Regions from separate parts of the Bordetella tumulicola genome, predicted to be linked through region 1. Evidence: predicted binding sites of a transcription regulator. Region 1 holds the regulator's gene; each other region holds the start of a gene.
The links. Region 1 encodes HrcA, which represses chaperone genes, less so after heat shock. Its sites were predicted from a motif close to TTAGCACTCNNNNNNNNNGAGTGCTAA; they were not measured.

Region 1 (10,714 bases):
GAGCCTTGTCATCTGGGCATACTGTTTGATGGATTTTAAAGGTTTGGCCGAATGCTGCTGCGGTGCGATCCGTAATAGTACGTAGTTAATTTACGTAGTACTTCGCTTGTTCAGCATGAATCCAATTGAAATACTACCGCCTGCGCCGATAGGGCGCAGGGGCGTGCGCACATGCACGCCCAGCAACAACACAACGTCTGCCCACCCACAAAGCCTTGGTACGACTGCGCTTTGCCTTGGCGGGGGCTAGAGGAGCAATGTATGAATACCAGCAGTAAAGGGCTAGGTCATCACCTGGCCTGGCTGGCGATTGCCGTCTTGGGCGCATTTGCGCTGGGTACGGTAGCGCTGTCTCGTGGCGAAACCATCAACGCGCTGTGGATCGTGATCGCGGCCGTCTGTGTTTATCTGATCGCCTACCGCTATTACAGCCGTTTTATCGCCAACAAGGTGTTGAAGCTGGACGCTACCCGGATGACGCCGGCGTGGAAACATAACGACGGGCTCGATTATGTGCCTACCAACAAGCACGTATTGTTTGGCCACCACTTCGCCGCGATTGCCGGAGCGGGTCCGCTGGTCGGGCCGGTACTGGCTGCGCAAATGGGCTATCTGCCGGGCATCCTATGGTTGCTGGCCGGCGTGGTGTTTGCGGGCGCGGTTCAGGATTTCGTCGTGCTGTTCATCTCGATGCGGCGCGATGGCCGCTCACTGGGAGAACTGGTCAAGGCCGAACTGGGTAGCGTGGCGGGCGTCATCGCCCTGTTCGGCGCTTTCATGATCATGGTGATCATCCTGGCCGTGTTGGCATTGATCGTGGTCAAGGCGTTGGCCCACTCGCCATGGGGTACCTTCACGGTGGGCGCCACTATTCCCATCGCGCTGTTCATGGGGGTGTATTTGCGATATCTGCGGCCGGGCAAGATCGGCGAGGTGTCGATCATCGGTTTCGTGTTGTTGATGGCTGCGATTGTGTTTGGGCAAGACGTGGCACAGCACCCGGTGTTGTCCGCGTGGTTTGATTTCGATGGCAAGGCCTTGACCTGGATCCTCATCGTCTACGGGTTTATTGCCGCCGTGTTGCCTGTGTGGCTGCTGCTGGCGCCGCGTGACTATCTGTCGACGTTTCTCAAGATCGGCACGATCGTGGGGCTGGCGATTGGTATCGTGGTGGTTGCCCCTCAACTGAAAATGCCCGCGCTGACTCAGTTTGTCGACGGTAGCGGTCCGGTATGGTCGGGCAATTTGTTTCCGTTCTTGTTTATCACGATCGCGTGCGGCGCGGTATCCGGTTTTCACGCGCTGATTGCGTCGGGCACCACGCCCAAGCTCATCGAAAATGAAATGCAGGCTCGCTATATCGGTTACGGCGGCATGTTGATGGAGTCGTTTGTTGCGGTGATGGCGCTGGTGGCGGCTTGCGTGATCGAACCGGGCGTTTACTACGCAATGAATAGCCCGGCGGCATTGATCGGCACGACGCCCGAGCAGGTCGCACAGGTAGTCTCGAGTTGGGGCTTTGTGGTGACGCCGGCTGATTTGATGCAAACGGCGAAAGACGTCGGTGAAAATACCATCATTTCGCGTGCGGGCGGCGCGCCAACATTGGCCGTCGGGATGGCGCAGATTTTGCACGAGGTGGTTGGCGGCGAAGGCATGATGGCCTTCTGGTACCACTTCGCCATTCTGTTCGAAGCGCTATTCATTCTGACCGCCGTTGACGCGGGGACGCGTGCCGGCCGATTTATGCTGCAAGACTTGCTGGGTACCTTTGTGCCGTCGTTCAAGCGCACAGGATCGTTGCCCGCCAGCTTGATCGCGACGGGATTGTGTGTGGCCGCCTGGGGCTTCTTCTTGTACCAGGGTGTGGTGGATCCGCTGGGGGGGATTAATACCCTGTGGCCGTTGTTTGGTATTGCCAACCAGATGCTGGCCGCCATTGCGTTGACGCTAGGTACGGTTGTGTTGTTCAAGATGAAGCGTGACCGCTATGCATGGGTCACGGTGCTGCCGACGTTGTGGTTGCTGGTGTGCACGATGGTGGCTAGCTGGCAGAAGCTTTTCGACGCCGATCCCAAGGTTAGTTTCTTGGCGCATGCCGCAAAATACAACGCGGCGATCGACCAAGGACAAGTCCTTGCACCCGCTCACTCGCTGGATGAAATGCGTCGGGTGGTGTTTAACGATTACGTCGATGCTGCGCTGTGCGGCCTCTTCATGTTTGTCGTAGTCAGTATTGTGGTGTTCGGTATTCGCTCGGTGTTGCAGGCTCGCGCTCAGCACTCCGCGTCGTCGCACGAAACCGCGTACGAGCCGCTGCCCGCCGTGGCAGGCGGCAACTGATCCACGGAGACGCCGTATGCTGTTTACAAACCTGGGCGCGGCGGCCGGCTCTGCCGGTCGCTATCTGGGCCAGACATTGCGTTTGATGGTAGGGGTGCCCGACTATGAAAACTATGTCGAGCACATGCGGCGTACGCATCCCGACCAAGAGCCCATGACGTACGAGGCTTTTTTCCGAGAGCGTCAGGATGCCCGCTACGGCGGAAAAAAACGGATAGGCTGCTGTTAACATTGGGTGCGCTCTCAGCCCTCACTTGTTTTCATGCCCGATTTTTCTCAGGTTTCGCCTGAACCCTCCCTCACGCCGTCCGGCCAGGATCTTGCCCCGTTTAATACGCTGGGCTTGCCGGCCCGAGCCGATGCTTTTGTGACCTTGCGTTCTGTGGATCAACTGAACGCATTGTCCGATCTGGTCAGCCAGTATCCGGGCCTGCTGGTGTTGGGCGGGGGCAGCAATATGGTGCTGCCGACCCATATCGACAGTCTGGTGGCCCGGGTGGCCTTGGCCGGTGTACACCTGATTGAGGCGCGATCGGATGCCTGGATTATCGAGGCGGGGGCGGGCGAAAATTGGCACGATTTTGTCGCCAAGTGCGTGGAACACGGCTGGGATGGCCTGGAAAATCTGGCGTTGATTCCGGGTACTGTAGGCGCGGCGCCTGTCCAGAACATCGGTGCTTATGGCGTTGAGCTGGCGGATCGATTTTCGGGGCTGACCGCCTGGCACGTGCATCAGCGCCAGCTCGTGGAAATGAGCGCGGCGCAGTGTGGCTTTGCGTATCGTGATAGCGTTTTCAAGCACGATGCGCCCGGTACCTGGATCATTGTGTCGGTTCGTTTTGCGTTGCCGCGACCATGGCGAGCCGTATTGGAATACCCCGACTTGCAGCGTCATTTCGGTCTGGCGGGATCCGGGCGTGCCGGCGCGTCAACGTCCACGAAGGGTGTTACGCCGACCGCGCGTTCTGTTTTCGAGGCCGTCTGCCAGATCCGTCGCGACAAGCTTCCCGATCCAGCGGTGGTGGGTAATGCCGGCAGTTTTTTTAAGAATCCCCTGGTGGATGCGACGGCTCGCGATGCGCTGTTGGCACAGCATCCCGGGCTCGTGTCGTATCCGCAACCCGACGGCCGATACAAGCTCGCCGCAGGCTGGCTGATCGATCAGTGTGGATGGAAGGGCAAGCAACTGGGGCGTGCGGGCGTTCACGACAGGCAGGCCCTGGTGCTGGTCAATAAAGGCGGCGCGACGGCCACCGATATCATGGACCTGGCGGCTGCTATCCAACGCGATGTCGCCGCGCGCTATCAGGTCACGCTGGATCCCGAGCCCATCGTGTGGCGCGATAGTGGAAAAAAATAAGGGCTTCAGATCGAAGCCCTCGGGTGCAGCACAATGCTTTGGCTGGCGTTAGTGCGCTAGAGCCCCAGCACCGCCTGCATATCGAACACGCCTTTACTTTTGTCTTGCAGAAAGCGTGCCGCATGCAATGAGCCTTCGGCATAGGTGGCCCGGCTCCCCGAGCGATGCGTGATTTCTATGCGTTCGCCCGCGCCGCAGAAATACACCGTGTGATCGCCCACGATGTCGCCACCGCGTACGACAGAAAAGCCGATGGTGCCGGGTTGGCGTACCCCGGTGTCGCCATGGCGAGTCCAGGTCGCGACATCCGGTAACGCAACGTCCCAGGCCGAGGCAATGGTTTCGCCCATTTTCAGGGCCGTGCCGGAGGGCGCGTCGACCTTGTTGCGATGGTGAGCCTCGAAGACCTCGACGTCGTAGCCGGACTTCAGAATGCGCGCGGCCACGTCGAGCAGCTTGAGCGTTGCATTGACGCCGACGCTCATGTTGGGAGCAAACACGATACCGATTTTTTGTGCCGCCACATCAATGGCGGCACGGCCGTTGTCATCGAATCCCGTTGTGCCGATGACGATACGGGTGCCGTGTCGCAGGCAGGCTTCCAGATGGGCCAATGTCGCTTCGGGACGGGTGAAGTCGATCAGGCAGTCGGCATTGGCCAGGGCATCGAGTTGATCCGTAATGACGACGCCCGTGTCGCGTCCCAGAAAGGCGCCCGCATCCTGACCGATGGTGGGCGAACCGTCGCGGCCAAGTGCAACAGTGAGTTCCATGTCCGGCGCGTTCAGGACGGCTTCGACCAGCATGCGGCCCATACGGCCGCCAGCGCCTGCAATAGCAATACGCATGTTCTTTCCTTGTGCGGCAGGGATCAACGTAGCGGCTCGGCGCCGCCGGTGGGTTGATTGCTTGAGTTCACGGAATCAGACGGCTGATTGATTCGTAACTCTCGTCGCTGAGGTGCGGCGGGCTCCGGCTGCGACGCTGCACCCGGAGCCGACATTTCGGAGCCCGACATGCCGGGCGCGGTGATACCGCTGCCGGCATCCGGCGCAGACTGGGGCGCGGCGGTATCGGGAGCGGGCTGAGGCGCGGTGGCACCGGCATCGGGCATGGGCTGGGAGACGGTGGTGTCGGCGTTTTCGGCCGGCAGAGCGCCCCCCGGGGGCGTCCCCAATGCCGGCAATTGCGCGGCATCGGCGGGCTGGGACGATTGGGGGATTTCGGCGTTTTGACGCGCGGTTTCCGCGTCGATCTGCTCGTCAGTTTTTTCCTGGGGCTTGCCCTCGGCATCCAGCTGGAACGGTTGCAGCTCAGGTTGCTTGTCGCCTTCCCAGCGCGCCAGCAGGTCGTTCTCGAACCAGACCGTGAACTTGCGCTCGCTGGGTTCGCCGTAGCCAGGCTTGAAGTAATACGGGTAGTCCCAGCGATCCGCGTGCAAGACGCTGGTCAACGTGGGGCTGCCCAGGGCAAAGCGCACCTGTTCACGCGTCATGCCAGGCTGCAGCAGGGCGACTTGTTCTTGAGTGATCCAGTTGCCCTGCTGAACGGGCGCCCTGTACGGAAAGCCCCATTTGTCGGACGAGCAGCCCGCCACTGCGGCGGCAACGGCGGCGGCGGCCAGCGCGGTTTTCAGGAAACGGGTCGGAATACGTGCAATGTTGGACACCAAGCGCCCCTATCTGTGATTTAAAGCGGGTAAAACCGTTATCATAAAGGTTTCACAATGCGGTAGCTCCGTGGGCAGCGGAAAAGGGCGGTGCGCTGCTTACAGTTTCGCGCCGCAATCCCCAGCCCCAGCCACCGCGGAAAGAGAGCGATTACACCATGACAGACCAAAGTGAACTGAAAAACATGGGTTTGAAGGCGACTTTCCCTCGCCTGAAGATCCTGGACATTTTTCGCAAGGCAGACCAGCGGCACTTGAGTGCCGAAGACGTCTACCGTGCGCTGATCGGCGAAAACGTCGAAATCGGCCTGGCGACCGTATACCGTGTGCTGACGCAATTCGAGCAGGCCGGCATCCTGAGCCGCAGCCAATTTGACAGCGGCAAGGCCGTCTTCGAGTTGAACGACGGCGATCACCACGATCACCTGATCTGCACGAATTGCGGCAAGGTGCTCGAGTTTTCCGATGCCGACATCGAAAAGCGTCAACACAAAGTTGCCAAAGACAACAATTTTGTCCTGGAAAGCCACGCCATGGTGCTCTACGGGATCTGCAGCGACTGCCACAAGACGCGTTAAAGCCTTGGCGATGGGGGCGTTCCTGCCTGTGGGCTTTTCAAGCCTGTCAGGCACGGCCAGCGGTTGTTATCTAGCATGACGGCTGGCTGGCCAGTCCCCCTAGCATTTCACGCGCATGGTCGCGTGTGGTGGCGGTGATTTTTATCCCGCCCAGCATGCGGGCAATTTCCTCGACCCGCTGATCGGGGGCCAGCTCTGCAATCTGCGAGCGCGTAGTGCCCCTCGTTTCCTTTTTACTGACGCGATACTGCGCGTTGCCGCAGGCCGCGACTTGAGGCAGGTGGGTGACGCACAAGACCTGATGCCGCTCACCCAATTCCTTGAGTAGTTGACCGACGACTTCGGCGACAGCGCCGCCCACGCCACTGTCGACCTCGTCGAAAATCAGGGTGGGAACACGTGCGGCGCGGCTGGCAATCACAGACAGCGCCAGGGAAATCCGGGAGAGCTCGCCGCCCGAGGCGACCTTGCCCAGCGGACGCGCCGACGTCCCGGCATGGCCCGCTACCAGAAACTCGACGTGGTCACTGCCCTGTGCGGAAGGGGTGCCTGGTGAAACGACGGGTTCAAAGCGTCCGCCTTGCATGGCAAGCGTTTGCATGGCCTGGGTGACTTGCTTGCCCAGGTTTTTTGCGACTTTGGCGCGCGCGCCAGATAATTGACGGGCTGCTGTGTCGTATTGCGCCGCTGCCGCTTCGGCGCGCGTACGCAGGGTGTCGATGTCGGCCGCCGCTTGCAGATCGGTTAATTGCGTGTGCACTGTTTCGCGCAGCGCGGGCAAAGCTTCGGGATCGGTCTTGTACTTGCGCGCTGTATCAAATATGGCGCTCATGCGGGTATCGACCTCGGCCAGGCGTTGGGGATCGAGCTCGACGCGGCTGACGTAGTTGTTCAGATCGGAGATGGCTTCGGCCATCGCAATGCGCGCGGATTCGATCTCGTCGGCAATGCCATGCAGCCCGGCATCGTGTCGCAGCATGTGCTGCAAGCGATGCTGCGCGCTATTCAAGCGTTGCAGCGCCGAGTCATTTTCGCCATCGAGGGCTTCCAGGATTTGTCCCGCATCATCCAGCAGCGATTGGGCGTGTGCCAGGCGCGATTGCTCGGTCTGCAAGGCGTCCCATTCGTCGGGTTGCAGCGCCAGTCGATCGAGATCTTCGGCCTGCCACTGCAAGCGCTCGCGTTCGGCGGCGAGTCCGGCGGCGTCTTTTTCCGCCAGGTCGAGTTGGCGCGCGAGCGCTCGCCAGTCTTTCCAGGCCTGGGCGACGGCCTGACGCAGCGGGGCATGACCGCCGTGGGCGTCGAGCAGTTCGCGTTGCGCGTCTGGCCGCATCAGGCTTTGGTGGGCGTGCTGCCCGTGAATATCCACGAGGTTGTCACCCAGTTCGCGCAATTGCGTCAGGGTGGCCGGCATGCCATTGATGTACCCACGACTGCGACCCTGGGCGTCAATGACACGGCGCAGGGCTAGTTCGTCGCCTGTGTCCAGGTCGCGTTCGGCCAGCCAGCCGCGCAGCCCGTCGGGGATTTCGAACAGGGCCGTGATATCGGCGTGCGTCGCGCCCTCGCGCAATACCCCCGCGTCGGCGCGGCCGCCCAGCGCCAAGGCCAGGGCATCGATCAGAATGGATTTGCCGGCGCCAGTCTCGCCTGAAAAAACGGTAAAACCTGAGCCGAAGTGAATCTCGGCCTGTTCGACGATGACGAAATCGCGAATATGCAGGATGCGCAACATAGCTGGTACGGTTATTCCACGCTGTCGGATGCCTGTGGCATTAAATTCCAATGCAACTTGCGACGCAGGGTTGAAAAGAAGCTATAGCCCTCTGGGTGCACAAACCGGATCGTGTACGGCGCGCGCTGTACAGAAATACGGTCCCCGGGCTGCAAGTCAGACCAGGTCTGCATGTCGAAATGCACACTGGCACCGACCTCGACCCGACCGATGGCGGTCAGGGTCATGCTGAGCACGCCGTCGCCAGGAATCACAATCGGCCGATTGGACAGGGTCTGCGGCGCCACCGGCACCAGCACCATGGCATCCAGCCCCGGATGCAGAATCGGACCATTGGCCGATAGCGCATAGGCCGTTGACCCCGTCGGGGTCGCGATGATCAGGCCGTCGGCGCGCTGGCCATACATAAAGCCGCCGTCGACTTCGACGCGGACTTCGATCATGCCGCCGCGTCCCGCGCGGTTAAGCACCACGTCGTTCAGCGCGGTCGCGGAGAACATCAATTGATCGCCGCGCCAGACACTGCCCTCTAGGAGCATGCGGTCTTCGGCCTGGTAGTTGCCCTCGATGACACGGGACAGCGCGTTTTGCGCTTCTTGCAGGGGGATGTCGGTAATAAAGCCCAGGCGGCCGTGGTTAATGCCGACCAAGGGCACGCCATAGGGCGCCAATGTGCGGGCGGCGCCGAGCACTGTGCCATCACCGCCCATGACGACGGCCAGCGAGGCGGTCTCGCCAATTTCCTTCAAGCTGGCGTTGGGGTAGTCGTGCATGCCCGTGTTGTTGGCGGTGTCGGCCTCGATCAGCACCCGACGACCGGCTTGCACCAGCGTCTCGGCCAGGATGCGCAGCGGCGCGTCCAGCCCGGTATCCTGATATCTGCCAATCAGAGCGACGATGGGAAAATGCATGGTGGAAAGGAACGATTATCGATAGGGACGGCACGATGGCCGAGTAGATTTGCCGATTATATGGGGCGGCCTACCCAACTGTTGGACAAAAATCACCCATTTCTGAAAGTTTCCATACAATAGCCCACATGGATGACCGTGCCCGCGCATTACTTAAAGCCCTGATAGAACGCCACATTGCCGATGGGCAACCGGTAGGGTCGCGTACGCTATCCAAAATCTTTGATCTTTCTCCCGCCACGATACGCAATGTCATGGCCGATCTCGAGGACCTGGGCCTGATTCATAGCCCGCATACCTCGGCTGGGCGTGTGCCGACGCCGCGCGGCTATCGCATGTTTGTCGACTCGCTGCTGGCCGTACAGCCCTATGAGCTTCAGTCACCGCATTTTGGTGAAACGCCGTTGACGGCGACCGAGCCCTCTCGGGCCGTCAGCGCGGCGGCGGCGCTCTTGTCCAACCTGACGCAATTTGCTGGCGTGGTCTTGACGCCTAAGCGCGCCCAGGTGTTTCGCCAGATTGAGTTCATCCGTCTGTCGGATCGGCGCGTGTTGCTCATCATTGTGACGCCGGACGGCGACGTCCAGAACCGCATCCTGACCGTTCAGCGCGACTACGCCGAAGCCGAGTTGATTGAGGCTGGCAATTTCTTCAACGTGCATTTCGCGGGCAAGTCGTTCAATGAAGTGCGCCGCACTCTTGCGACCGAGTTGGCACAGTTGCGCGACGATATCTCACGCCTGATGCAGGCGGCGGTGGACGCCGGGACCGAGGCCGCCGAAGACGGCGATGACATGATTATTTCGGGTGAACGCAAGCTGCTCGACGTGACCGACATCGCCTCGGACATGGATCGCTTGCGCAAGATGTTCTCCCTGTTCGAGCAGAAAACCGACCTGTTGCAACTGCTGGATACTTCCAGTCGTGCGCAAGGGGTGCAAATCTATATCGGCGGCGATTCGCAGTTGCTGCCGATGGAAGAAGTGTCGGTTATTACTGCTCCCTATGGCGTAGACGGCAGGGTGATTGGCACGTTGGGAGTCATCGGTCCCACGCGCATGGCCTACGAGCGCGTCATCCCGATTGTTGATATCACCGCGCGTTTGCTATCGAACGCGTTCAGCCACAACCACTAGATTTGTAGCCGGGCCATCCTCTTCGCAGGAAGGCGCCTAGAGAGGTCTTGACGTGTTTTTGCGCTTGTTTAAGTATTTATGGCCCGAGCGCTATCTGCCTGAACCCACTCAGGCAGACCCCCTGGACGAAAATCCGCCGCCCCGGGAGGTAGGCCCTGTCGGGGTCATACTCGTCAATCTGGGAACGCCAGCGAGCCCTGCGCCACGCGATATTCGTCGTTACTTGGCCGAGTTTTTGTCTGATCCGCGCGTCATCGAGATCCCCCGCTATTTGTGGATGCCGATCCTGCACGGCTTGGTGCTCGCGCGGCGGCCGCAGCGTTTGCAGCCCCGCTACGCCGAAATCTGGATGGACGAAGGCTCACCCTTGATGGTGTATAGCCGTCGTCAGGCCGAGGGAGTGCAACGTGCGCTGCAGGCGCGTGGCATGGCCGTCCAGGTTGAACTGGCGATGCGCTACGGCGAGCCATCGATCAAGCAGGCCATGACGCGCTTGCGGCAGCAAGGGTGTCAGCGTATGTTGACGGTGCCGCTGTATCCGCAATATGCGGCCAGTACCACCGCGACGGTCGTCGACGCCGTGGCCGCGCATGCCGCCAGACTCCGCGATCAGCCCGAGCTACGCTTTGTCAAACGTTTTTATGACGAGCCGGGCTATCTGGATGCCCTGGCCGGTCAGGTTGCCGATTATTGGCAGACAAATGGCCGCCCGCAAAAGCTGGTGATGAGTTTTCATGGGTTGCCTCGCTACTCGATCGAACTGGGCGACCCCTACTACCGCGAGTGCCTGGAGACCGCGCGCCTGCTGCGCGAACGTCTGGGTTTGGGGCCGGAGCAGGTCGAGGTCACGTTCCAGAGCCGTTTTGGCACGGCCCGTTGGTTGGAGCCCTATACCGAGCCGACACTGAAAACCTTGGCGGCTCAAGGGGTGACCGAGGTGGACGTCGTGTGTCCCGGGTTTGTCGCAGATTGCCTGGAGACC
Region 2 (10,714 bases), on a different contig from region 1:
TTCGACTTTGCCGTTACTACCTTTCAGGAGCTTTGTGGTCACCGACCAGTCCCGATCGCAACCCTCTTCGTGCGAGGAAGACGTGCGCATTTTCAGCGGCCAATAGGGCCACACTAGCGGCTTGTTTTCCGATTCGGGTGGTTGGGGCATCAGTTCGAATTGCGTGACAGAAGCCGCGCCGTGGCGGTTGCTCGTGCCGACACAGTCCGAACCCGTGTCGCCACCGCCGATCACGATGACGTGCTTGCCCTTGGCCAGCGTTTGCTTGGTCAGGCGGTCTCCTGCGACAGCCTTGTTCTGCTGACGCAGGAAGTCCATGGCAAAGTGCACGCCCTCGAGCTCGCGGCCCGGTACCGGCAGGTCACGCGGATTTTCCGAACCCCCCGTCATCACGACGGCGTCGAATTCGGTCATCAGCGATTCGGGTGTGCGCACCGTCAGGCCATCAGCGACCGGATCGCTGGCTTGGCCGATGTACGTGGACGGTGAAAATTCCACTCCCTCGGCCTCCATTTGCGACATGCGACGGTCGATTTGCGATTTTTCCAACTTGAAGTCGGGAATGCCATAGCGCAGCAGGCCCCCAATGCGGTCACTCTTTTCGAAGACGGTCACGGCATGACCGACGCGCGCCAGTTGTTGCGCGCAAGCTAGGCCAGAAGGGCCTGAGCCGACCACGGCAACCTTTTTGCCGGTCTTGCGGGCCGGTACCAGCGGGGCCACCCAGCCTTCCGCCCAGCCTTTGTCGATGATGGCGTGTTCAATCGACTTGATGCCCACCGCGTCGCTATTTATGTTCAGCGTACAGGCGGCCTCGCAGGGCGCCGGGCAGATGCGGCCGGTGAACTCGGGGAAGTTGTTCGTAGAATGCAGCACATCAAGCGCGCGGCGCCATTCCTGACGGTACACCAGGTCATTCCAGTCAGGGATGATGTTGTTGACCGGGCAGCCGCTATTGCAGAACGGGATGCCGCAGTCCATGCAGCGAGCCGCTTGCTGCCTGGACTGGTCGTCCGTCAGGTGCAGAACGAATTCGCGCCAGTTTTTCAGGCGTTTTTGCGGTGCCTCAGCGGCTTCTTGTAGCCGCTGATATTCCATAAATCCAGTGATTTTTCCCATGGTTGATCCTTAGGCCTCAGGCAGCCAATTGTTCTGGATTGGCTGCATGCCACATTTCGCCCAATGCGCGACGGTATTCCGTCGGCATCACCTTGATGAATTTGCCGCGCGAGGTTTCCCAGTCGCCCAGAATCTCACGCGCGCGGTAACTGCCGGTATAGCGGAAGTGATCTTCGATCAACTTGCGCAGAATCGCCTCGTCCGTGTCGCGTTCGCCGCCACGCTGAACGCTGTGCCAACCGGCCCGGTCGTCTTGCGTGAACTGCTCCGAGTGAGGCACGATGGCTTCGAGTTCGACCATTGACAGGTTGCAGCGGTGCTTGAAGCTGCGATCCGGGTCCCAGACATACGCCACGCCGCCCGACATCCCGGCCGCGAAGTTACGGCCCGTTTCGCCCAGAACGACGACGGTGCCGCCCGTCATGTATTCGCAACCGTGGTCGCCGGTGCCTTCGACGACCGCCGCCGCACCTGAGTTACGCACGGCGAAGCGTTCGCCGGCCACCCCATTGAGGAAGGCCTCGCCGGCCAGTGCACCATACAAAACCGTGTTACCCGCAATGATGTGATCGGGACCAAAGCCGCGGAAGTCATTGGGGGAACGCACGATAATGCGGCCGCCCGACAAGCCCTTGCCGACATAGTCGTTGCCTTCGCCCACTAGATCCAGTGTGATGCCTTGCGCGAGGAACGCGCCGAAGCTTTGCCCGGCGGTGCCATTGCACTGGATGTGAATCGTGTCGTCGGGCAATCCATCGTGGCCATAACGCGTCGCGACGGCGCCCGAGAGCATTGCGCCGATGGTACGGTTGCGGTTGCGCACCGGCGTGATGAACGAGACTTTCTCGCCACGTTCCAGGGCCGGCTTGCTGCGTTCAATCAGTAAGTGATCCAGCGCGCCATTCAAGCCGTGATCCTGTGCTTCAGTTTGGCGTTTTTCCGTATCGATCTGCGGTTGATAGAACACGCGCGCAAAATCCAGGCCTTGTGCTTTCCAGTGCTCGATGCCGGTACGCATATCCAGCAGGTCGGCGCGGCCGATCAAGTCGTCGAACTTGCGGATACCCAGTTGCGCCATGATTTCGCGGACTTCTTCGGCAATAAAAAAGAAGAAATTCACGACATGCTCGGGCTTGCCCTGGAACTTGCGGCGCAGAACCGGATCCTGGGTGGCCACGCCCACAGGGCAGGTGTTCAGATGGCACTTGCGCATCATGATGCAACCTTCCACGACCAGCGGTGCTGTCGCAAAACCAAATTCGTCGGCGCCCAACAGCGCACCAACGACCACGTCACGACCGGTTTTCATCTGACCATCGGCTTGTACGCGGATGCGGCTGCGCAGGCGGTTGAGCACCAGCGTCTGTTGCGTTTCGGCCAAGCCCAGTTCCCAGGGGGTGCCGACGTGCTTGATCGATGAGACGGGGGAAGCCCCCGTGCCGCCATCATGGCCGGCGATCACGACATGATCGGCCTTGGCCTTGGCGACGCCAGCGGCCACCGTGCCGACACCGACTTCCGAGACAAGCTTGACCGAGATCGACGACTTGCTGTTGACGTTCTTCAGGTCATGAATCAACTGCGCCAAGTCTTCGATCGAATAAATATCGTGGTGTGGCGGAGGCGAAATCAGGCCCACGCCAGGCACCGAGTACCGCAGCTTGGCGATGTAGTCCGAGACTTTGTGGCCAGGCAGTTGACCGCCCTCGCCGGGCTTGGCACCCTGGGCCATCTTGATCTGGATTTGATCCGCGCTGGACAGATATTCGGCGCTTACACCGAAACGGCCCGACGCGACCTGCTTGATGCGCGAGCGCAGCGAATCACCCGCCTTGAGGGGGACATCGGCTTCGATGCGATCGGTGCCCAGCACGGATGACAGCGTGTCGCCGTCTTTGATCGTGCTCTTGCCTTCGCGCATTTCGGCGCGATAACGCAGTTCGTCTTCACCGCCTTCGCCGGTGTTGGACTTTCCGCCAATGCGGTTCATGGCCACGGCCAGGACCGAGTGAGCTTCAGTCGAGATCGAGCCCAGCGACATGGCGCCGGTCGCGAATCGTTTGACGATTTCCTTGGCCGGTTCGACGTCGTCCAGCGGGATAGCGCGCGACGGATCAAAGCGGAATTCAAACAAGCCACGCAGCGTCATGTGGCGACGCGTCTGGTCGTTGATGATCTGTGCGTATTCTTTGTACGTGCGGTAATTGTTGGCACGCGAGGCATGTTGCAGCTTGGCGATGGAGTCCGGTGTCCACATGTGCTCTTCGCCACGGATGCGGAACGCATACTCACCCCCTGCATCCAGGTCATTGGCCAGTACCGGATCGGCGCTGAATGCCGCGCGATGTTCACGCAGGGCTTCTTCGGCGACCTGGAAAATACCAATGCCCTCGATGTTCGAGGCCGTACCCGTAAAGTACTTGTCGATCAACACGCGCCGCAGGCCGACGGCTTCGAAAATCTGTGCGCCGGTGTACGACATGTAGGTTGAAATGCCCATCTTGGACATCACCTTGTTCAAGCCCTTGCCGATCGCCTTGATGAAATTCTTGACGGCTTTGTCGGGGTCAGCCATGCGGCCCAGCGACTCCAGCGCCAAATACGGGTGAATCGCTTCGGCGCCATAGCCACCGAGCAGTGCAAAATGGTGTACTTCCCGAGCCGAGCCCGTCTCTACCACCAGACCGGTCGCCGTGCGCAAGCCCGAGACAATCAAGTGCTGGTGTACGGCCGACGTTGCCAGCAGGGCCGGGATCGCCACGCGCTCGTGGTCGACCAGGCGGTCAGACACGATCAGGATGTTGTACCCGCTTTGCACCGCATCGACCGCACGGGCGCATAGTGCGGCAATATGGGCTTCGATACCTTCGGAGCCCCAGGCGGCCGGATACGTGATGTCGAGTTCATAGCTGCGGAATTTCTTGCCTGTCACTTGCTCGATATCGCGGATCTGCGCCATCGCGGCGAAGTCCAGCACCGGTTGCGTAACTTCCAGTCGCAGCGGAGGGTTGACGTTGTTGATGTCCAGCAAGTTCGGTTTGGGGCCGATGAACGACACCAACGACATCACCATCTGTTCGCGAATGGGATCGATGGGGGGGTTCGTCACTTGGGCGAACAATTGGCGGAAATAGTTGTAGAACGGCTTGGCGCGGTTCGACAGTACGGCCAGTGGCGCGTCGTTACCCATGGAGCCGATGACTTCTTCGCCAGAGGCGGCCATGGGTTCCAGGATGAACTTGAAGTCTTCTTGCGTCCAGCCGAAGGCTTGCTGGCGATCCAGCAACGAGACCGACGACTGCTGTGCCTGGGCGGCTTGGCGCGGCGCGGGCAGGGATTCGAGCTTGATCTGCAGGCGTTCGATCCACTGACGGTACGGACGGCTGTTGGCCAGTTGCAGCTTGATTTCTGTATCGTCAATGATGCGGCCTTGTTCCAGATCGATCAGGAACATCTTGCCCGGCTGCAGCCGCCATTTTTTGACGATACGATTTTCGGGGATGGACAGCGTGCCGGCTTCGGACGCCATGATGACCATGTCGTCGTCGGTGATCAGATAGCGGGCGGGACGCAGGCCGTTGCGATCCAGCGTGGCGCCGATTTGGCGGCCATCGGTGAACGCCACAGCGGCGGGGCCATCCCAGGGCTCCATCATGGCGGCGTGATACTCATAAAACGCGCGGCGGCTTTCGTCCATCTGCGTATGCTGTTCCCAGGCCTCAGGGATCATCATCATCATGGCGTGCGCCAGCGAATAGCCCGAGTTCACCAGGAGTTCCAGACAGTTGTCGAACGTTGCCGTGTCAGACTGTCCTTCGTAAACAATGGGGTACAGCTTTTTCAGATCATCGCCCAGCACGGCCGATTGCATCATGCCTTCGCGGGCGCGCAACCAGTTGAAGTTGCCCTTGACGGTGTTGATTTCACCGTTGTGGGCAATCATGCGATAGGGGTGGGCCAGCGGCCAGGCGGGGAAGGTATTGGTTGAGAACCGTTGGTGGACCAGCGCCAGAGCCGATACCGTGCGCGGGTCGGCCAGGTCGCGGTAGTAGCGGCCGACTTGATCTGCCAGCAGCAGCCCTTTGTATACGACCGTGCGGACTGAGGCCGACGGCACGAAATATTCCTTGCCATGCGCTAGGCGCATGGCTTGAATGGCGTGGCTGGCCGTTTTGCGAATCACGTACAGCTTGCGTTCCAGCGCATCAGGCACCATGACATCGGCCCCACGACCGATGAACAGTTGACGGATCACGGGCTCAACCGAGCGTACAGTGGGCGACATCGGCATTTCGACGTCGACTGGCACATCGCGCCAGCCCAGCATGATTTGGCCCTCGGCACGCACGGCGCGCTCGAGTTCTTGCTCACAGGCCAGACGCGAGGCGGTTTCTTTGGGCAAGAACACCATGGCCACGCCATACTCACCGGGCGCGGGCAACGTGATGCCCTGATGGCTCAGTTCGTCGCGGTACAGCGCGTCGGGGATTTGGATCAAAATGCCCGCGCCGTCGCCCATCAGTTTGTCAGCGCCGACGGCACCACGGTGATCCAGGTTTTCCAGGATCTTGAGGCCTTGCTGGATGATGGCGTGGCTTGGGCGGCCCTTGATATGGGCGACAAAGCCGACCCCACAGGCATCATGCTCTTGTTGGGGGTTGTACAGGCCCTGCCGTACGGGGATGCCGATGCGGGTCGCATCAATAGGTGCCACGATCGGGCGACAGGAATCTGTTTGAGAAGTCGATGTCATAACGCGCTCCGCAGAGGACTGCGTGGATGTTGCAGTGCAAGGTCTCGACGATACTGCGGCATGCCTTAGAGCGCAATGAAAAAATTAAGGGTGCGTCCCTTATTTACGGAATAAAGCAAGTTCATATCTAAATAAGGGGACGTATTAAAAATAACTGAAAATCAATAGCTTAAATTGATAGAGGAAATCAGAATGGGAAAACGCACGGGACATCCCGGCATATAAGGGTCTATATGTCCCCAATTAATACGAATTTTTTGTTATGAATGGGTCGTGCGGCACGTGCCAGGGACTGGCTATTTGCATCAATCAATGTTGATTGGTGCGACGCACAACGTGTATTGGGCCTTGCGTCTGCGGGTACCTGGTCGCCAGCTACGTGGCCAAGCCGGACACACGCGTGACTACGACGCTACGTCATCAGCGGGTTTCTTGCGGGGACGGCCCCGCTGCCCCGGGGCCACACGACGGCTGGCCGTATGAGCCAGGCTGGCGATGAAATTCGGGCCTCCTAGTGCCCACTGTCCGGACACGGCCTGGTCAATGCCCAGGCTTTCCTCTTGTGACAGGCCTTCTTGCAAGCGACGGCGGTAATTGGCTTGGCGATCAAAGGGCGTGTTTCCGCAGGCCCAATAGTCGGCGTGATCGGACTGCCAGGGCGATGGCGGCGTGGCGGCGGCGGTGTTGCCGGTATGGCCTCCTGCCGACGACCAAGGCCAGGCGTCCGGATCGAATGTGCTGCCGCTACGCACCGGATACGTCTCCAGCCAGATCAGTGCGGGCAAGACCCATACACCGGGTTCCAGCAAGGCGGATCGATAGCGGCCCGCAAAAACGCGTCCACCCCGTAAACGTGCCGCCAGATTGCGGCCCAGCGTCTGCATCAGGCGCGGCAGGCCTTCTTCGTCGGTGGGCGTGGCCAGCAGCAGAATGCGGTCGTTTGCCAATACCCATCCGTGCACGGCGACCCGATGTCGTTGGGCGGAGTCACCCAGCCAGGTCGTCAATTGGTTGAGCACATCCTGCGGCGCCGGTTGTGACGGCGTCGCTAAAGGCTGAACGAAATTGGCCTGCACCAGTTGGGGCAACCCAGGGGCATACAAGCGGGGCAGTCGAGCCATAGCGTTGAACGGGCACCAAGCCAGAAAGAACGGTGGGTTTGATCACTATATATAAATAGTGCCACAGCCGTCGAGAGGGGATTAGCGAGGGGGTGGTGGCCTGTGACGTCCCCGTCGCTATCCGCAGGCGAGTCACTTGTGCAGGTTAACATCAGTTGTTAACGCAATCAGCAGGGAATTTCACACGCCATGACAGATCTGGAACTGATTTCGCAACACCGCTGTTTCGGTGGCTGGCAACGCTATTATCGGCATGCCTCGAGCGCTATTGGGCTGCCCATGCGGTTTTCTGTGTATATCCCGCCCCAGGCGGAGCGAGGCCGTGTCCCCGTGCTGTTTTATTTGGCGGGGCTGACTTGCACCGAAGAGACATTCATGATCAAGGGCGGTGCACAACGTCTCGCGGCGGAACTCGGTGTGATGTTGGTGTCGCCTGACACCAGCCCTCGCGGCGCGGGCATCGCAGGAGAGGACGACGACTGGGATTTTGGTACCGGTGCGGGGTTTTACCTCGACGCCACCGAGCAGCCCTGGCGGTCGCATTACCGCATGGAAAGCTACGTCACTGACGAGCTCTATGGCATCGCGACTCGGGATTTACCGGGCGATGCGTCGCGTACCGGCATATTTGGGCATTCCATGGGAGGTCACGGTGCGTTGGTCCTGGCGCTGCGCCATCCGGACCAATTTTCCTCGGTGTCCGCTTTTGCGCCTATCGCGGCGCCGACGCAATGTCCTTGGGGGCACAAGGCATTCAGCCGCTATCTCGGGCCCGATACCGAGACCTGGAAGGCGTATGACGCCAGCGAGTTGATGACGCGGGCACACCGGCCTTTTCCGCAGGGTATTCTGATCGACCAAGGGTTGGCCGACAGCTTCCTGGCCGAGCAACTGTATCCTGAGGTATTCGAGCATGCGTGCCGTCAGGCCGATCAGCCCCTGACGCTGCGCCGCCACGCCGACTACGATCACGGCTATTACTTTATTTCCACTTTTATGCACGATCACCTGCGGTTTCACGCTGATCAACATTGTTAAAGCGGCGTATCGACAAACCGGGCTATCGTGTGGCGACACCTGCTTTGTCACCCTGCTTTTGACTGAGCCACCCTTGCCCCTGCATGTGAGGATCAATCAGTGATCAATGGTTTTGCCCCCTTTGTCTGGATGGCCCTGGCGGCCTTGATTGTCTTGATTCCCGGGATGATGCTGCTGTTCGGTCGGGGTGGGCCGCGCGATGCCTCGGGACGGCGGATTTTTCGGTTGCGGCCGATTCGACGTCTCTTTGGTGTTCTGTTGATCGCGCTGGCGGGGGTGTCGGCGATGCTGGCGCTGACGTTGGTACAGTTCTTGCATCTGACGACCGATGTCCCAGTTGCCTCAGTGCAAATGCACGAACAGGCGCCCTCGTCGTTCCTCGTGACGGCCCAGGTGCCAGGCAAAGCGGATCGCCTCTACACGCTGACCGGCGACCAATGGCAGATCGACGCCAAAGTGATCCGCTGGAATCTGCCGGCTTTGTTGGCTGGGGCACCGCCCCTGTACAAGTTCGAACGGCTTTCGGGCCGCTATCGCGACGTCCAGCAAGAGAAAACCGGAGTGCGCAGCGTCCATGACTTGTCCGATTGGCCGGTGCCTGATCTGGCCACGCTCAGGCGGGTTTTCCCAAACTGGCTGCCCTTTGTGGATGTGGAATACGGTAGTGCCGCTTACATGCCCATGCTGGACGGGGCGCGCTACCAGATCTATATGGATCCCCGGGGGGGCGTGGTCATCCGGCCCGATGGGCAGGCTACGGAAGACGCACTGCGACAACTGAGCTGGTAGCGCGGCAACGGCCGAATACGACGGAACTTTGGTGCGCTGCCGCAGTCGAATTAGCACTCCCCTGTATAGAGTGCTAATATCGCTTTATGTCGCTGTCAACCTCTCACTTGGAGACCGCAACTATGAAACAACCCAGTCATTCGTTGGCCCTGTCCGGCAACGCCCTGGCGTTGGCCGTTGCCAATCCAGGCTCGCTTGGCTCCATCGAGGCCTATATCTCGGCCGTCAATCAACTGCCCATGTTGACCGCCGAGCGCGAAACCGAACTCGGCCGCCGTCTGCGGGCGCACGACGATCTCGAGGCTGCCCGCGAGATGGTGCTGTCGCACTTGCGCCTCGTGGTGTCGGTGGCTCGCCAGTACCTCGGTTATGGCCTGCCGCACGCCGATCTTATCCAGGAGGGCAATGTCGGCCTGATGAAGGCCGTCAAGCGTTTCGACCCCGAACGCGGGGTGCGTCTGGTGTCGTTCGCCGTGCACTGGATCAAGGCCGAAATCCACGAATTCATCATCCGTAACTGGCGCATGGTCAAGGTCGCGACCACCAAGGCGCAGCGCAAGCTGTTCTTCAACCTGCGCAGTATGCGTCCCGATGGCCAGACGCTGGATCCCGAACAGGTCGATAACATCGCCCAAGCGCTGAACGTAAGACGCGAAGACGTCAGCGAAATGGAAATCCGCCTTTCCGGCCGTGATTTATCGCTGGAAAAGCAGGACGACGATGATGAGACGTATGCCCCCATTTCGTACCTGTCTGACGAGGGGCAGGCAGAGCCCACGCAGGTTCTTGACCGTCGCGACCACGACGACCTGCAGAGCGCGGGTTTGACTCACGCACTGCAAGCGTTGGACGAGCGCTCACGTCGCATCATCGAGTCTCGTTGGCTGCAAGACGAAGGCGGGACCACCCTGCAAGAGCTTGCCCAAGAGTTCGGTGTGTCTGCCGAGCGTATTCGCCAAATCGAATCCGCTGCCTTGAAAAAAATGCGCGGCACCCTGAGCCCCGCCTGATTTTCAATCGGTTGCGATATCCAGACAGCCCCGGCGATTCGCCGGGGTTTTCGCTTGTCCGAGGCATTCTTCGTGTTGACACATTTTGATTCAATTTTGGTGCGTCAAACCCACTCAGGACCGAAACTTATTGCTCGCGGCGTGTACTAACTTACGTAGACCGCATTAGCCGCTACCCGGCTTGTAGTCTTGTATCCGTTTCGGCTTCTCCTCTTCCCCTCCCCTATGAAACGGATGCTTGCAGGGCGCCTCGCATATCGGCGCCCTATTTTTTTGCCTGAACGTTATGGTGCTGGCATCGGTGGTGTTGGCGTTGCCAGGGGTTCCCGGTGGGCTGCCAAGATGTCATGCCATGTCGCGATATTCAGGCGCCGCACGCCTGTCGCCAGCGATCCGTCGCGGTATAGCTTTAGCCAGCGGTAACCCGGCGGGCTATCGTCCACGACATATTTACCGTCGCGGATCGCAAACTGAAAACAAGTCGACGGTGTGGCCAGCATGCGCAGATGGTGGCGGCGGCGATCAAAGGCCTGGTGCACATGCCCCCAAAGCAGGATGCGTGCACGTGGGATGGCGGCCAGGCGCTGGAATAGCTCCTGGGCATTGTCGACCATCATGGTGTCGGTGTAGTCACTCTGTATTAGCACGGGGTTGTGATGAAGCGCGATCAGGACATGGCGGTCGCCTGCCAGGGCGGCAGCCTGCTCTAGCAAGTCGAACTGGGCGTCATCAATATGGCCCGCGTTTGAGCCCGGTACGGTCGAGTCCAACAAAATAATGCGCCAGGCGCCGATATCCGTGACGGGCTGGGCCCAGAGGCCCATCGCTTGGCGCAGGGCCTGCGGATCGTCGTGGTTGCCGGGCAGGCACCGTACTGGCCAATC
Region 3 (10,714 bases), on a different contig from region 1:
AAACCCTGACATCAGTGTCACAGTCAAGGAGGAAGTGATATCGTTCAATCCATGAGCCAAACATTGCCAACAACCATGTTGAAGATCGGTGCTCTGGCACAAGCTACCGGAGCCAGCGTACGCTCCATTCGTCACTATGATCGGCACGGCTTGCTCGCATCCACGCGGGCCGAGAATGGTTACCGCGTATTCCAGGCAGTAGCCATCACGCAGGTGAAGCAGCTGCAGCGTCTGATCGCGGCCGGCTTCAGCCTGGAGGAAATTCGTAGCTTTCCCGATTGCATGCTGTTGATCGAAGGGGCGAAGGCATGCGCGAACATGACTGATGCTCGGCGCAAGCGGCTTGCGATGATCGAACGACAGATAGACGCGCTCGAAAATCAACGCCAACGCTTGCGCGCTATGCTGATCTCAGGCTCTGAGCCTGATCAACCGCCATTGGCATAGCTGAAAAATTCAGGATTTACCGAACTGGCGCGCCGCTCGACGAATTCCCCAACCTCATTGCCTGGCAGGAGCGGCTACTCCAACCCGTGCCAGCGTGGGCAGCGACGAGAGACGAAGTTGAGCAACGTATGACAGGCGTACTTAACGCCGCAGGCTGAATCGGGCTGAGGTGTAGCTCAGCGAAAAAAAACACCCTCGAACGTAAGCTCGAGGGTGTTGATTCGGCATATCCCCGGCACGCCGGGGATACTTCGCGACAATGACGTGGACTTAGAAGTCCATGCCACCCATGCCGCCCATGCCACCAGGCATCTGGGGAGCAGCGGGCTTGTCTTCAGCCAGTTCAACCACAGCGGCTTCCGCCGTCAGCAGCAGGCTGGCCACCGAAGCGGCGTTTTGCAGTGCAGTGCGGGTCACCTTGGTGGGATCCAACACGCCTTGCTCGACCAGATCGGTGTACTCGCCGGTTGCGGCGTTGTAGCCGTAGTTGCCCGTGCCGGCCAGAACCTTGTCGACCACTACGCTGGCTTCTTCGCCGGCGTTGGTAACGATGATGCGCAGGGGTTCTTCGACAGCACGCAGGATCAGCTTGATACCTGCGTTTTGGTCAGGCGTATCGCCTTTCAGGCCAGCGATGGCTTGCTTGGCACGCAGCAGAGCCACGCCGCCGCCAGCAACCACGCCTTCTTCCACAGCAGCGCGGGTAGCGTGCAGGGCATCTTCGACGCGGGCCTTCTTTTCCTTCATTTCGACTTCGGTGGCAGCACCGACGCGAATCACGGCAACACCGCCGGCCAGCTTGGCCACGCGTTGTTGCAGCTTTTCACGATCGTAGTCCGACGTGGCTTCTTCGATCTGCACGCGAATTTGCTTCACGCGGGATTCGATCGACTTGCTGTCGCCAGCGCCGTCGATGATCGTGGTGTTTTCCTTGGCGACTTCGATGCGCTTGGCTTGACCCAGGTCTTCCAGGGTGGCCTTTTCCAGCGACATGCCGGTTTCTTCGGAGATCACCACACCACCGGTCAGGATGGCCAGGTCTTCCAGCATGGCTTTGCGGCGATCGCCGAAGCCAGGAGCCTTGACAGCGGTGGTCTTCAGGATGCCACGGATGTTGTTCACAACCAGCGTAGCCAGGGCTTCGCCTTCGACGTCTTCGGCGATGATCAGCAGAGGACGGCTCGACTTGGCGACTTGTTCCAGCACGGGCAGCAGATCACGGATGTTGCTGATCTTCTTGTCGAAAATCAGAACGTACGGATCGTCCAGAGCGGCAACTTGCTTCTCGGGGTTGTTGATGAAGTAGGGCGACAGGTAGCCACGGTCGAATTGCATGCCTTCGACCACGTCCAGCTCGTTGTCCAGCGACTTGCCGTCTTCGACGGTAATGACGCCTTCTTTGCCGACCTTGTCCATCGCGTCAGCGATGATCTGGCCGATCGACGAGTCGCTGTTGGCCGAGATCGAGCCGACTTGAGCGATTTCCTTGCTGGTGGTGACCGGCTTGGATTGCTTGGCCAACTCAGCCACGGCAGCAGCCACAGCCTTGTCGATACCGCGCTTGAGGTCGATGGGGTTGAAACCCGCGGCAACGTACTTCAGGCCTTCTTGGACGATGGCTTGAGCCAGCACGGTGGCGGTGGTGGTGCCGTCGCCGGCGTTGTCCGAGGTCTTCGAGGCAACGTCTTTGACCAATTGAGCGCCGATGTTTTCGAACTTGTCTTTCAGTTCGATTTCCTTGGCAACCGACACGCCGTCTTTGGTGACGGTCGGGGCGCCGAACGAGCGCTCGAGCACGACGTTACGGCCCTTGGGGCCCAGGGTGGTTTTAACAGCATTGGCGAGAACATTCACGCCACGAACGATGCGAACGCGGGCGTCATCGCCGAACAGGACTTGCTTGGCAGCCATTATGAGCTTCCTTCGAAAATTCGTTCAGGTAATTACTGGATCACGGCGAGGATTTCTTCCTCGCGGATGACGAGCAGCTCTTCGCCGTCGACCTTTACGGCTTGGCCGGCATATTTGCCGAACAACACCTTGTCGCCGGCCTTCAGATCGACCGGCAGAACTTTACCGTCTTCGGTCTTCTTGCCCGGGCCAACGGCCACGACTTCGCCTTGATCCGGCTTTTCAGCGGCGCTATCGGGGATAACGATGCCCGAGGCAGTTTTGCGCTCGTTGTCCAGGCGTTTGACGATCACGCGATCGTGCAGGGGACGCAGGGCCATGAGGAACTCCTGTTTCTATATAAGAAGGTGAAAGTGATCGGGTTCAGGCCGGAAAAGCAGTGTTAGCACTCACCGGCAGCGAGTGCTAATTATAGGGATGATGTCGGCAGGTTCAAGGGGGGGAGGGGGTGTTGTTACATTTTTGATGCAATTAGCGCTGATATCGAAATTCAGCCTAAGTGGAATGTTTCTGCTCTTCGCCGACCAACAATAATATTGGAGATGGCGATAGAAGTGATAACACTCGCGAGGAAACGATGGCTTGCGCGCGAGATAGCCTGCTCAACGATAGTCGATGATGCGCCGCCGCTTCAAACGGGCGGCACAGGCCGCGCAAACTCGGCAATCAGGCGGCCCACCGCGCTCCAGTCTTCATCGGCATGGCCCGTGTTGCACAGGGCCTCGAGCCATTGCAGCGTCGTGGCGGCCACTGGCAGGCAGGCGCCGGCATCGCGCGCGGCTTCCAGCGCCAGGCGCAGGTCTTTGCGCATCAGACTGGCGCGAAAGCCCGGTTGGTAATCGTTTTGCAGCAAGCGCAAGGCGTTTTTTTCCAGAATGGTACTGCGCGCGGCGCCACCCAACAGGGCTTCGCGCACTGCCGCTGGGTCTACCCCACTGGCGCGGGCCAGCGAGAACGCCTCGGCCACGCCCAGCATCACCGCACTGACGGCCACCTGGTTGCAGGCCTTGGCTACCTGGCCGGCGCCGTTGCCGCCCACGTGCACCACGCGCGAGGCAATAGCCTGCAAGTACGGCAGGCACGCCTCGAAATCCGCTTGCACGGCGCCCACCATGCAACTAAGCGTGCCCTGTTCTGCGGCCTGCTGTCCGCCGCTGATCGGCGCATCCAGCAACGCCACGCCCTGCTCGGCCAGGCGCCGCGCATGGTCGCGCGTGGCCGACGCCGAGATGGTGCTGGTATCGATGATGTAGCTGCCGGCGGACAGCGCCGGCGCCAGGCCCTGTGGGCCGAACAGCACGGCCTCGACCGCAGCGGTATCCGACAGGCACAGTATCACCACCCGCGCCATGCCGCCCAGTTCGGCCGGCGTGGCGGCACGGCGGGCGCCAGCTGCGGCCAGTGCGACCTCGGCGTCGCGGCCGCGGTTGTGCACGACCACGTCATGGCCCGCACGCAGTAACGATGCGGCCATGCCTCGGCCCATGATGCCCAGGCCGATGAATCCGAGGGTGGGCTTGGCGTGCGGGGTCATGATGCGGGTCTCCTGTTGCTATTTCGTGGCCGAGCGCGTGGCTTCGAGCGAATTGCCGATCAGCGTGTAGCTGTCGTCGATCTCTTTCTGGAAAGTGGGGCCGTCGGCATAGTCGGTAGTCAGTCCGCTGCGTTCGGCATAGGCCTTCCACGACGGGCTTTGCAGGGCATCGTGGAATACGCGGTTCAGGTAGCGGTACACCGGCTGGGGCAAGTCCGCCGGCGCCAGCAGGCCTTTCATGTTGTCCAGCGCAATGGAGTAGCCCAGCTCGGTCATGGTGGGGGTGTTGGGCAGCGACGGCACGCGCGATTTCGAGAACAGGGCAATGGGCCTGATCTTGCCTGCATCGATCAGGCCGCGCACTTCTTCGGGCGCGCCGAAAGCCATATCGATCTCGCCGGCTGCCAGTGCGGTCAGCGAAGCGGCCGCCCCCTTGTAGGGCACGTGCAGAAAGCGCAAGCCGCTATTGGCCTCGAATGCCAGCATGGTCGAATGGAACAGGCTGCCGTTGCCGGTGGACCCATAGCTCAACGCTTCGGGCTTGCCTTGCGCGGCGGCGATCAAGGCCTTCATGTCGGGGTACGGCGAATTCACATTCACTGCCAGCACCGATGGCAGGCGCGCGGCCTTGAGCACGGGTGTGAAATCGCGGCGCGGGTCGTACGAGATTTTCTGGTGATTGCCCACCGAAGTGGTTTCGCTGCCGCCGCCCACGAACAGTTTGTAGCCATCGGGTTCGGCCGCGGCGATTTCCTGGGCGGCCAGCACCCCGGCCACGCCCGGCTTGTTGATCACCACGACCGGCACCGGCACGGTGTTTTTCACCGCTTCGGACAGTTGGCGCGCAATCTGATCGGCCGAGCCGCCCGGCGCGAAGCCGACCAGTATCTCGATGGGCCGGGTGGGGGTCCAATCCTGCGCGGCGGCAGGGCCGGCCAAGGCGACGGCCAGCGCGGCGCCGGCCAGCCAAGTGAAGGCTGTGCTCATGATGTCTCCTCCGCTTTCAGGAAGCAGGGTTGTCGTTATAGGCCCAGGCACTCTAGCAATAACGATACTCAGAAGAAAGTGATAAATTTCCCTCAACCTTCATCGATTTTCGGCATCAATGCCACGTCCGCCCGCGCAGGCGGCAATCTGGAACCGCCCGCATGACTTTCAAGCAACTCGAGGCCTTCTATGCCGCCGCGCTATCTTCCAGCTTTGCGGCGGCCGCGATGCATATCCATGTGTCGCAGTCATCGCTGTCCAAGCGCATCACCGAGCTGGAAGCCGACCTGGGCAAGGCGCTGTTCGATCGCAGCGGTCACCGTTCGATACTGACCCGCGAGGGCAAGACCCTGCTGCCGCTAGCGCGCGAAATGCTCAGCACGGCCAACCGGGCGCGCGCAGCAGTGGGCACCGACGACGGCCTGCAAGGCGTGTGCCGTTTCGGCATGGGCGAACTGGCCGCCATGAGCTGGCTACCCAAGTTCGTGGCCCGCTGTCGCAAAGACTATCCCGACCTGCGCCTGGAACCCCACGTGGATGTGGGTCAGAGCCTGGAACGCCGGGTCGAGGCCGGCGAGCTGGATTTCGCCGTGGTGGCGGGCTGGTCGTCGCGGCCCTCCATTGCCTCGCATACCATCGCCGAGGTGCGCTATACCTGGGCGGGCGCGGCCACTCAGCTCGAAGGGATCAAGGTGCTGACGCCCGCCAGTCTGCAAGACATGACTGTCATCACCATGCCTCCGGGCGCGGGGTCGACTCGCATCTTCGAAGCCTGGCTGCAAGAAAACAACCTGAGCGTGTCGCGCCAGCTGGCCTGCAACAATATGGGTGCCATCGCCGGCATGGTGGCCGCCGGCGTCGGCGTGGGGTTCTTTCCGGAAGGCTGGATGCGCACCCTGTACGACAAGCATGCCATCCGCGCCATCGAAAGCGATCCGCCGCTGCAGCGGCTGCACTATTCGTTCCAGTGCCGGCGCGACGACATCCGGCCCCTGGTAGCCGCCATGCGCGAACGCGTCATGAGCGAAGTCGATTTCGCGGCCCCCCACCCCTTGTGGTGAACGCAGTGCGCCGCCTACCCCATGGCATGAACCCATGGACATGCGCGCCATCATCGGCACATCGTGGGGGGATTACCCTACAATAATCCGAGACTCTTCAACCAACCCCTTAGATCGTACTTTCGGTCGCTTTAAACGAATGCCATTTGCTCTTTCCCGCTTTATCTTCGGGTTTGGAATGGTCCTGATTATCGCCGTCATCTTGCTGGTAGTCACGATCGCTTGTCTGAAATTTATCCGCTACGCCGTCGGGCACTTAGTCGACGAACGAGATCAGGATATCGCCAACGGTATTGCCGTGTTTGCCGCGACCGTATTGATACTGTTGGGTTGCTATAGCGCGGCTCACATGCTGTCCGAGTTGTTGGGGCAGGGAGCGCTGGCGCAAGGCGTCTCACAGCAGTTCGCAGGTGGCAATCAGATTTCGGCCGCCGTTGCGAGCGGAGCCGCGGTTGCGGTGGGGTTGATGGCTTGCTTACCCAGTTTGCTGCGTCGTCGATACCGTCGGACAGAGGCTTCGAATTCGACACCTGCCAAGAAACCGGCGCGAATCTCCGACAAAAAAGACAAGCAGATCAAAATCCGCCAACCTATACCCAGAACGTCGTACTCGGCAACATTGAACTGGATGGCGATTCTTCTGATGCTGCTGGGTGTCTGTCTGCTTTTATTTGCCTATGTTGTGACCCCATCGGAAATTCGGGCAATGCTTCTTCAAAGCGCAGATGTACTTGATACTGAACAAATCGACAATGTCTCACGCGCGCGATTTGTTTTTTATGTGGCGGGCGCGGTTTTGGGCGTTGGCGCTTTGCTATTGTTGATCTTGCGTTCCGTATATAGATCCGCGCGAGTTTGACGCTGTGTGCTCTCGGGCAAGTTGGAGGTATTCAGTAACTCGCTAAATTTGTGCCCGGCAGGAAATTGCGGATAATCTGACGTATAAGAACAAAGGTCTAGATGGGGATCCATGTAACCATAGCCCTTGAAGTAGGAACACAAGATGCCTGACTCGCTTCCCCCAAGTCGCAGAACCTTTCTGCTTGCATCCAGCGCCAGCATGGCACTCACCGGCCTTGCCATGCCGTTTCATGTCAATGCCAAAGAAGCCCCCATTCAGCTTGATACGTACAAGCCTGAGTATTTCACGCCTGAAGAGTGGAGCTTTGTACTCGCAGCTACAGCCCGTCTGATCCCCTCTGACGGGGATGGCCCAGGGGCGCTGGAAGCCCATGTTCCGGTATTCATCGATCGCCAATTGGCGGGTGAATATGGAAGTGCCAAGGACTGGTACATGGTTGGTCCGCACGACCCAACGGCCAGTCCGGATCGGGGTTGGCAAACCCCACTGAACCCCGCAGAGCTCTATCGCAAGGCGATACCCGCGGTCAGTGCATGGTGTAAGTCGCGTTGGAGTAAGGACTTCAAAGATCTGTCAGCGCAACAGCAGGACGAAGCCCTCACTGCGCTTCAAAAAGGCGAAGTGGAGTTGGACCCAGAGCTCAGTATTTTTTTCGCTACTTTGCTGAGCAACACCAAAGAAGGCTATTTCGCCGACCCCATGCATGGCGGAAATTACGGCATGCAGGCTTGGTCGTACATCGGCTTTCCAGGTGCGCGCGCCAGCTATAAAGAATGGGTGGATCAGCACAACGTGAAGTACCCGTTGGGCCCCGTTTCCATCAAAGGCGAAAGGGCTTGAACCATGGCACGTATCGAGAAAAAGAAGGACGTGGTCATCGTTGGCTTGGGTTGGACGGGCGCTATTGCAGGTATTGAACTGGCCGCTGAAGGGCTGGAGATCGTGGCGCTGGAGCGTGGCCGCGACCAGAGCACGGTGCCTGAATTCAAATACCCCAACCAGATAGATGAGCTGACCTACGGCGTGCGGCTGAAGAACATGCAGCACCCCAGCCAGCAAACAGTGACCATTCGTCGTACAGAAACTGAAACGGCTTTGCCTTACCGGTCCATGGGTTCATTTTTGCCTGCCAATGGCGTGGGCGGTGCTGGTGTCCACTGGAACGGCCTTCTGTGGCGGCCGCAACCTGAAGAAATCCAGTTGTTCAGCTACGTGAAAGCGAAATGGGGAGAGTCCATCATTCCAGAGGGAATGAATTTGATGGATTATCCCGTTACCTACGATGAGCTGGAGCCGTTTTTCACGCAGTTTGACCTGGTCGCCGGCATTTCCGGCAAGGCCGGTAACCTGAAAGGCAAGATCCAGGAAGGTGGTAATCCCTTTGAGGGTTGGCGGTCGCAGGACTATCCCATGCCGCCCATGCCGCCTACTTTTGACTCGACCAAGTTCGAGGCTGCCTGTAAGAGCATGGGGTATCACCCGTTCCCAGCGCCGGCAGGGATCGCGTCCACCGCCTACGTGAACCCGTATGGCATGCAGATGGCGCCCTGTAATTTCTGTGGGTTCTGTGAGCGCTACGGTTGTTATCAGTATTCCAAGTCGTCGCCGCAGACCGCCATCCTCGATGCGCTCAAGCGCAAGCCGAATTTCACATATCGTACGCATGCGGAGGTGCTGCGCGTCGAGAGTTCGTCCGATGGCAAGACCGCTACTGGCGTGACGTACTTCGATGCCACCAATCAGGAAGAGGTATTTCAACCCGCAGACCTGGTGATTCTGTCGTCGTTCCAACTGAATAACGTGCATCTGCTACTGGTGTCCGGCATTGGCAAGCCTTATGACCCGGCCACCAACGAAGGCGTGACCGGCAAGAACTACGCCTATCAGATGAACGGCGGCGTGAACATGTTCTTCAAGGACGCCAATTTCAACCCCTTTATTGGCCACGGTTCGAACGGTATCTGCATTGATGACTTTAGTGTCAACCAGAACGACTTTGGCAAGCTGGGCTTTATCGGCGGCGCCTACTGGCGCTCGGGTACCTTCAATGGACAGCCGATTCGCTCCATGATTTTGCCGACTGACACCCCCACGTGGGGCGCGGGCTGGAAGAAATCCATCAAGGAATGGTATGGCCGCACCATGTCGATCGGCTCACACGGCTCGCACATGTCCTATCGTGCCAACCACCTGGATCTGGACCCCACGTACAAGGACCCGCATGGTCGCCCGTTGATGCGCATGACCTTCAACTGGCAGGAAAACGACCTCAAGATGAACCAGTACATGAAACTCAAAGCCGGAGAGGTGGGCCGTGCTATGAAGCCCGACATGATGCGGCTGGGTTTCAAGGATATAGGCGCGCAGTACGACGTGCGCCCCTATCAGACCACGCACAACACGGGTGGTCACATTATGTCCGACAGCCCGCTCGAAGGCGTGGTGAACCGCTACTGCCAAGCCTGGGACAAGCACAACGTATTCGTCATGGGAGCAGGCAATTTCGTACAGAACACCCAGTACAACCCCACCGGCATGGTTGGCGGCCTGGCTTTCTGGACGGTGAACGCCATCCGCACGTTATACCTGCGCAACCCGCGTCCCCTGGTCTGAGGAGCACACCATGAAAACAGCCCTCCGTATCTTGGGTGTCTTGGTTGTGCTGGTTGTCCTCGCGGCACTTGCTTTCATCTACGTGCCCGTCAAGACCACGCCACCCAACGAAGACCTGGCCTCCGACTGGAAGCCCGAACTTGGCCGTGGCGAATACGTCATGCGCGCTGGTGACTGTATGGCCTGTCACACGGCCGAGGGCGGTTCGCCCCTGGCGGGTGGGCGGGGCATCGCCAGCCCCATGGGCACCATCTGGTCGTCCAACATCACACCCGACAAGGAAACGGGCATCGGCAACTGGACACTGGATCAGTTCCGCGCCGCGATGGTCGATGGCGTCGTCAACGGCAAACACCTGTACCCGGCCATGCCCTATGAGAACTATCGCTTCATGAGCGAGAGCGATATCCGGGCCTTGTACTCCTACCTGATGAACGACGTGAAGCCGGTCAAAAACGAGGTACAAGCCACCGAACTGGACTTCCCGTTCAACCTGCGTTTTGGCATCCGGGCCTGGAACTGGTTGGCCTTGACCGGCGATTCGGCCTTCAAACCGATGGATGGCAATGAGCAGCAAATCCGAGGCCAATACCTGGTCGAAGGCGCAGGCCATTGCGCCGCCTGCCATAGCCCGCGCTCGGCCTTGATGGCACAGGATGGCACCCGCTTGGGTGATGCCAATTTCCTGACTGGCGGTGAACTCGACGGCTGGAACGTTTCCGCGCTACGAGGCTCAAATTCTTCCATTGAAAACTGGTCCACCGCTGATCTGGCAGCCTACCTGGCCACCGGGCGCAATGTCCACTCTATCGCCAACGGAGAAATGGCACTGGCCGTCGAGCATTCACTGCAGTACCTGAATGATCAAGACCTGAACGCCATCGCCATATTTCTCAAGTCCATGGATGGACAACCCATACAAGACGCACCCAAGCAGGTAGCTGCTCCTGGACCTCACGCTATGCCCCCAAGGCCTGCCAATGAGGCCGGGCTGGCCACAGCCAAGCTGCTAACGGCCGCTTCACCCGATATGCCTCTGGGCGCACGTCTGTACCTGGACAACTGCGCCGGCTGCCACTTCGTCACAGGCAAGGGAGCGTCCGAGATATTCCCCGAGCTGCAAGGCAACGCGATGGTCCTAGGCAAGGACCCGAGCCCGCTGGTGTCGACGATATTGAACGGCACGTCCGTGCCGTCGACGAGTCGTCGCCCTATGCATCTGGTCATGCAAGGCTATTCTGACCGTCTGAGTGACGAGGAGGTTGCGACGCTGGCGAGCTTCGTGCGCTCGGCTTGGGG

Region 2: rpoH (RNA polymerase sigma factor RpoH) is a predicted target of HrcA. The motif match lies at 8,871-8,897, and genes of this name have one in related genera.
Region 3: groES (co-chaperone GroES) is a predicted target of HrcA. The motif match lies at 2,741-2,767, and genes of this name have one in related genera.

The regions. Positions count from the first base shown of each region.
Region 1 covers NZ_BAAGYU010000006.1:166,398-177,111, reverse strand. The annotation lists gene ACYVDM_RS04755 (carbon starvation CstA family protein) at 262-2,343, shown strand; gene ACYVDM_RS04750 (YbdD/YjiX family protein) at 2,360-2,572, shown strand; gene murB (UDP-N-acetylmuramate dehydrogenase) at 2,606-3,703, shown strand; gene dapB (4-hydroxy-tetrahydrodipicolinate reductase) at 3,760-4,551, opposite strand; partial or broken gene ACYVDM_RS04735 (outer membrane protein assembly factor BamE) at 4,935-5,327, opposite strand; gene fur (ferric iron uptake transcriptional regulator) at 5,531-5,950, shown strand; gene recN (DNA repair protein RecN) at 6,021-7,685, opposite strand; gene ACYVDM_RS04720 (NAD kinase) at 7,697-8,596, opposite strand; gene hrcA (heat-inducible transcriptional repressor HrcA) at 8,725-9,732, shown strand; gene hemH (ferrochelatase) at 9,785-10,714, shown strand, end outside.
Region 2 covers NZ_BAAGYU010000010.1:174,793-185,506, forward strand. The annotation lists gene ACYVDM_RS18090 (glutamate synthase subunit beta) at 1-1,119, opposite strand, end outside; gene ACYVDM_RS18095 (glutamate synthase-related protein) at 1,136-5,872, opposite strand; gene ACYVDM_RS18100 (hypothetical protein) at 6,277-6,993, opposite strand; gene fghA (S-formylglutathione hydrolase) at 7,183-8,031, shown strand; gene ACYVDM_RS18110 (hypothetical protein) at 8,131-8,820, shown strand; gene rpoH (RNA polymerase sigma factor RpoH) at 8,943-9,830, shown strand; gene ACYVDM_RS18120 (CagY family CD-EC repeat-containing protein) at 9,834-9,914, opposite strand; gene ACYVDM_RS18125 (phosphodiesterase) at 10,115-10,714, opposite strand, start outside.
Region 3 covers NZ_BAAGYU010000011.1:132,486-143,199, forward strand. The annotation lists gene ACYVDM_RS22815 (MerR family transcriptional regulator) at 52-447, shown strand; gene groL (chaperonin GroEL) at 718-2,358, opposite strand; gene groES (co-chaperone GroES) at 2,391-2,678, opposite strand; gene ACYVDM_RS22830 (NAD(P)-dependent oxidoreductase) at 2,990-3,892, opposite strand; gene ACYVDM_RS22835 (Bug family tripartite tricarboxylate transporter substrate binding protein) at 3,911-4,879, opposite strand; gene ACYVDM_RS22840 (LysR family transcriptional regulator) at 5,041-5,940, shown strand; gene ACYVDM_RS22845 (hypothetical protein) at 5,975-6,799, shown strand; gene ACYVDM_RS22850 (gluconate 2-dehydrogenase subunit 3 family protein) at 6,944-7,642, shown strand; gene ACYVDM_RS22855 (GMC family oxidoreductase) at 7,646-9,415, shown strand; gene ACYVDM_RS22860 (c-type cytochrome) at 9,426-10,714, shown strand, end outside.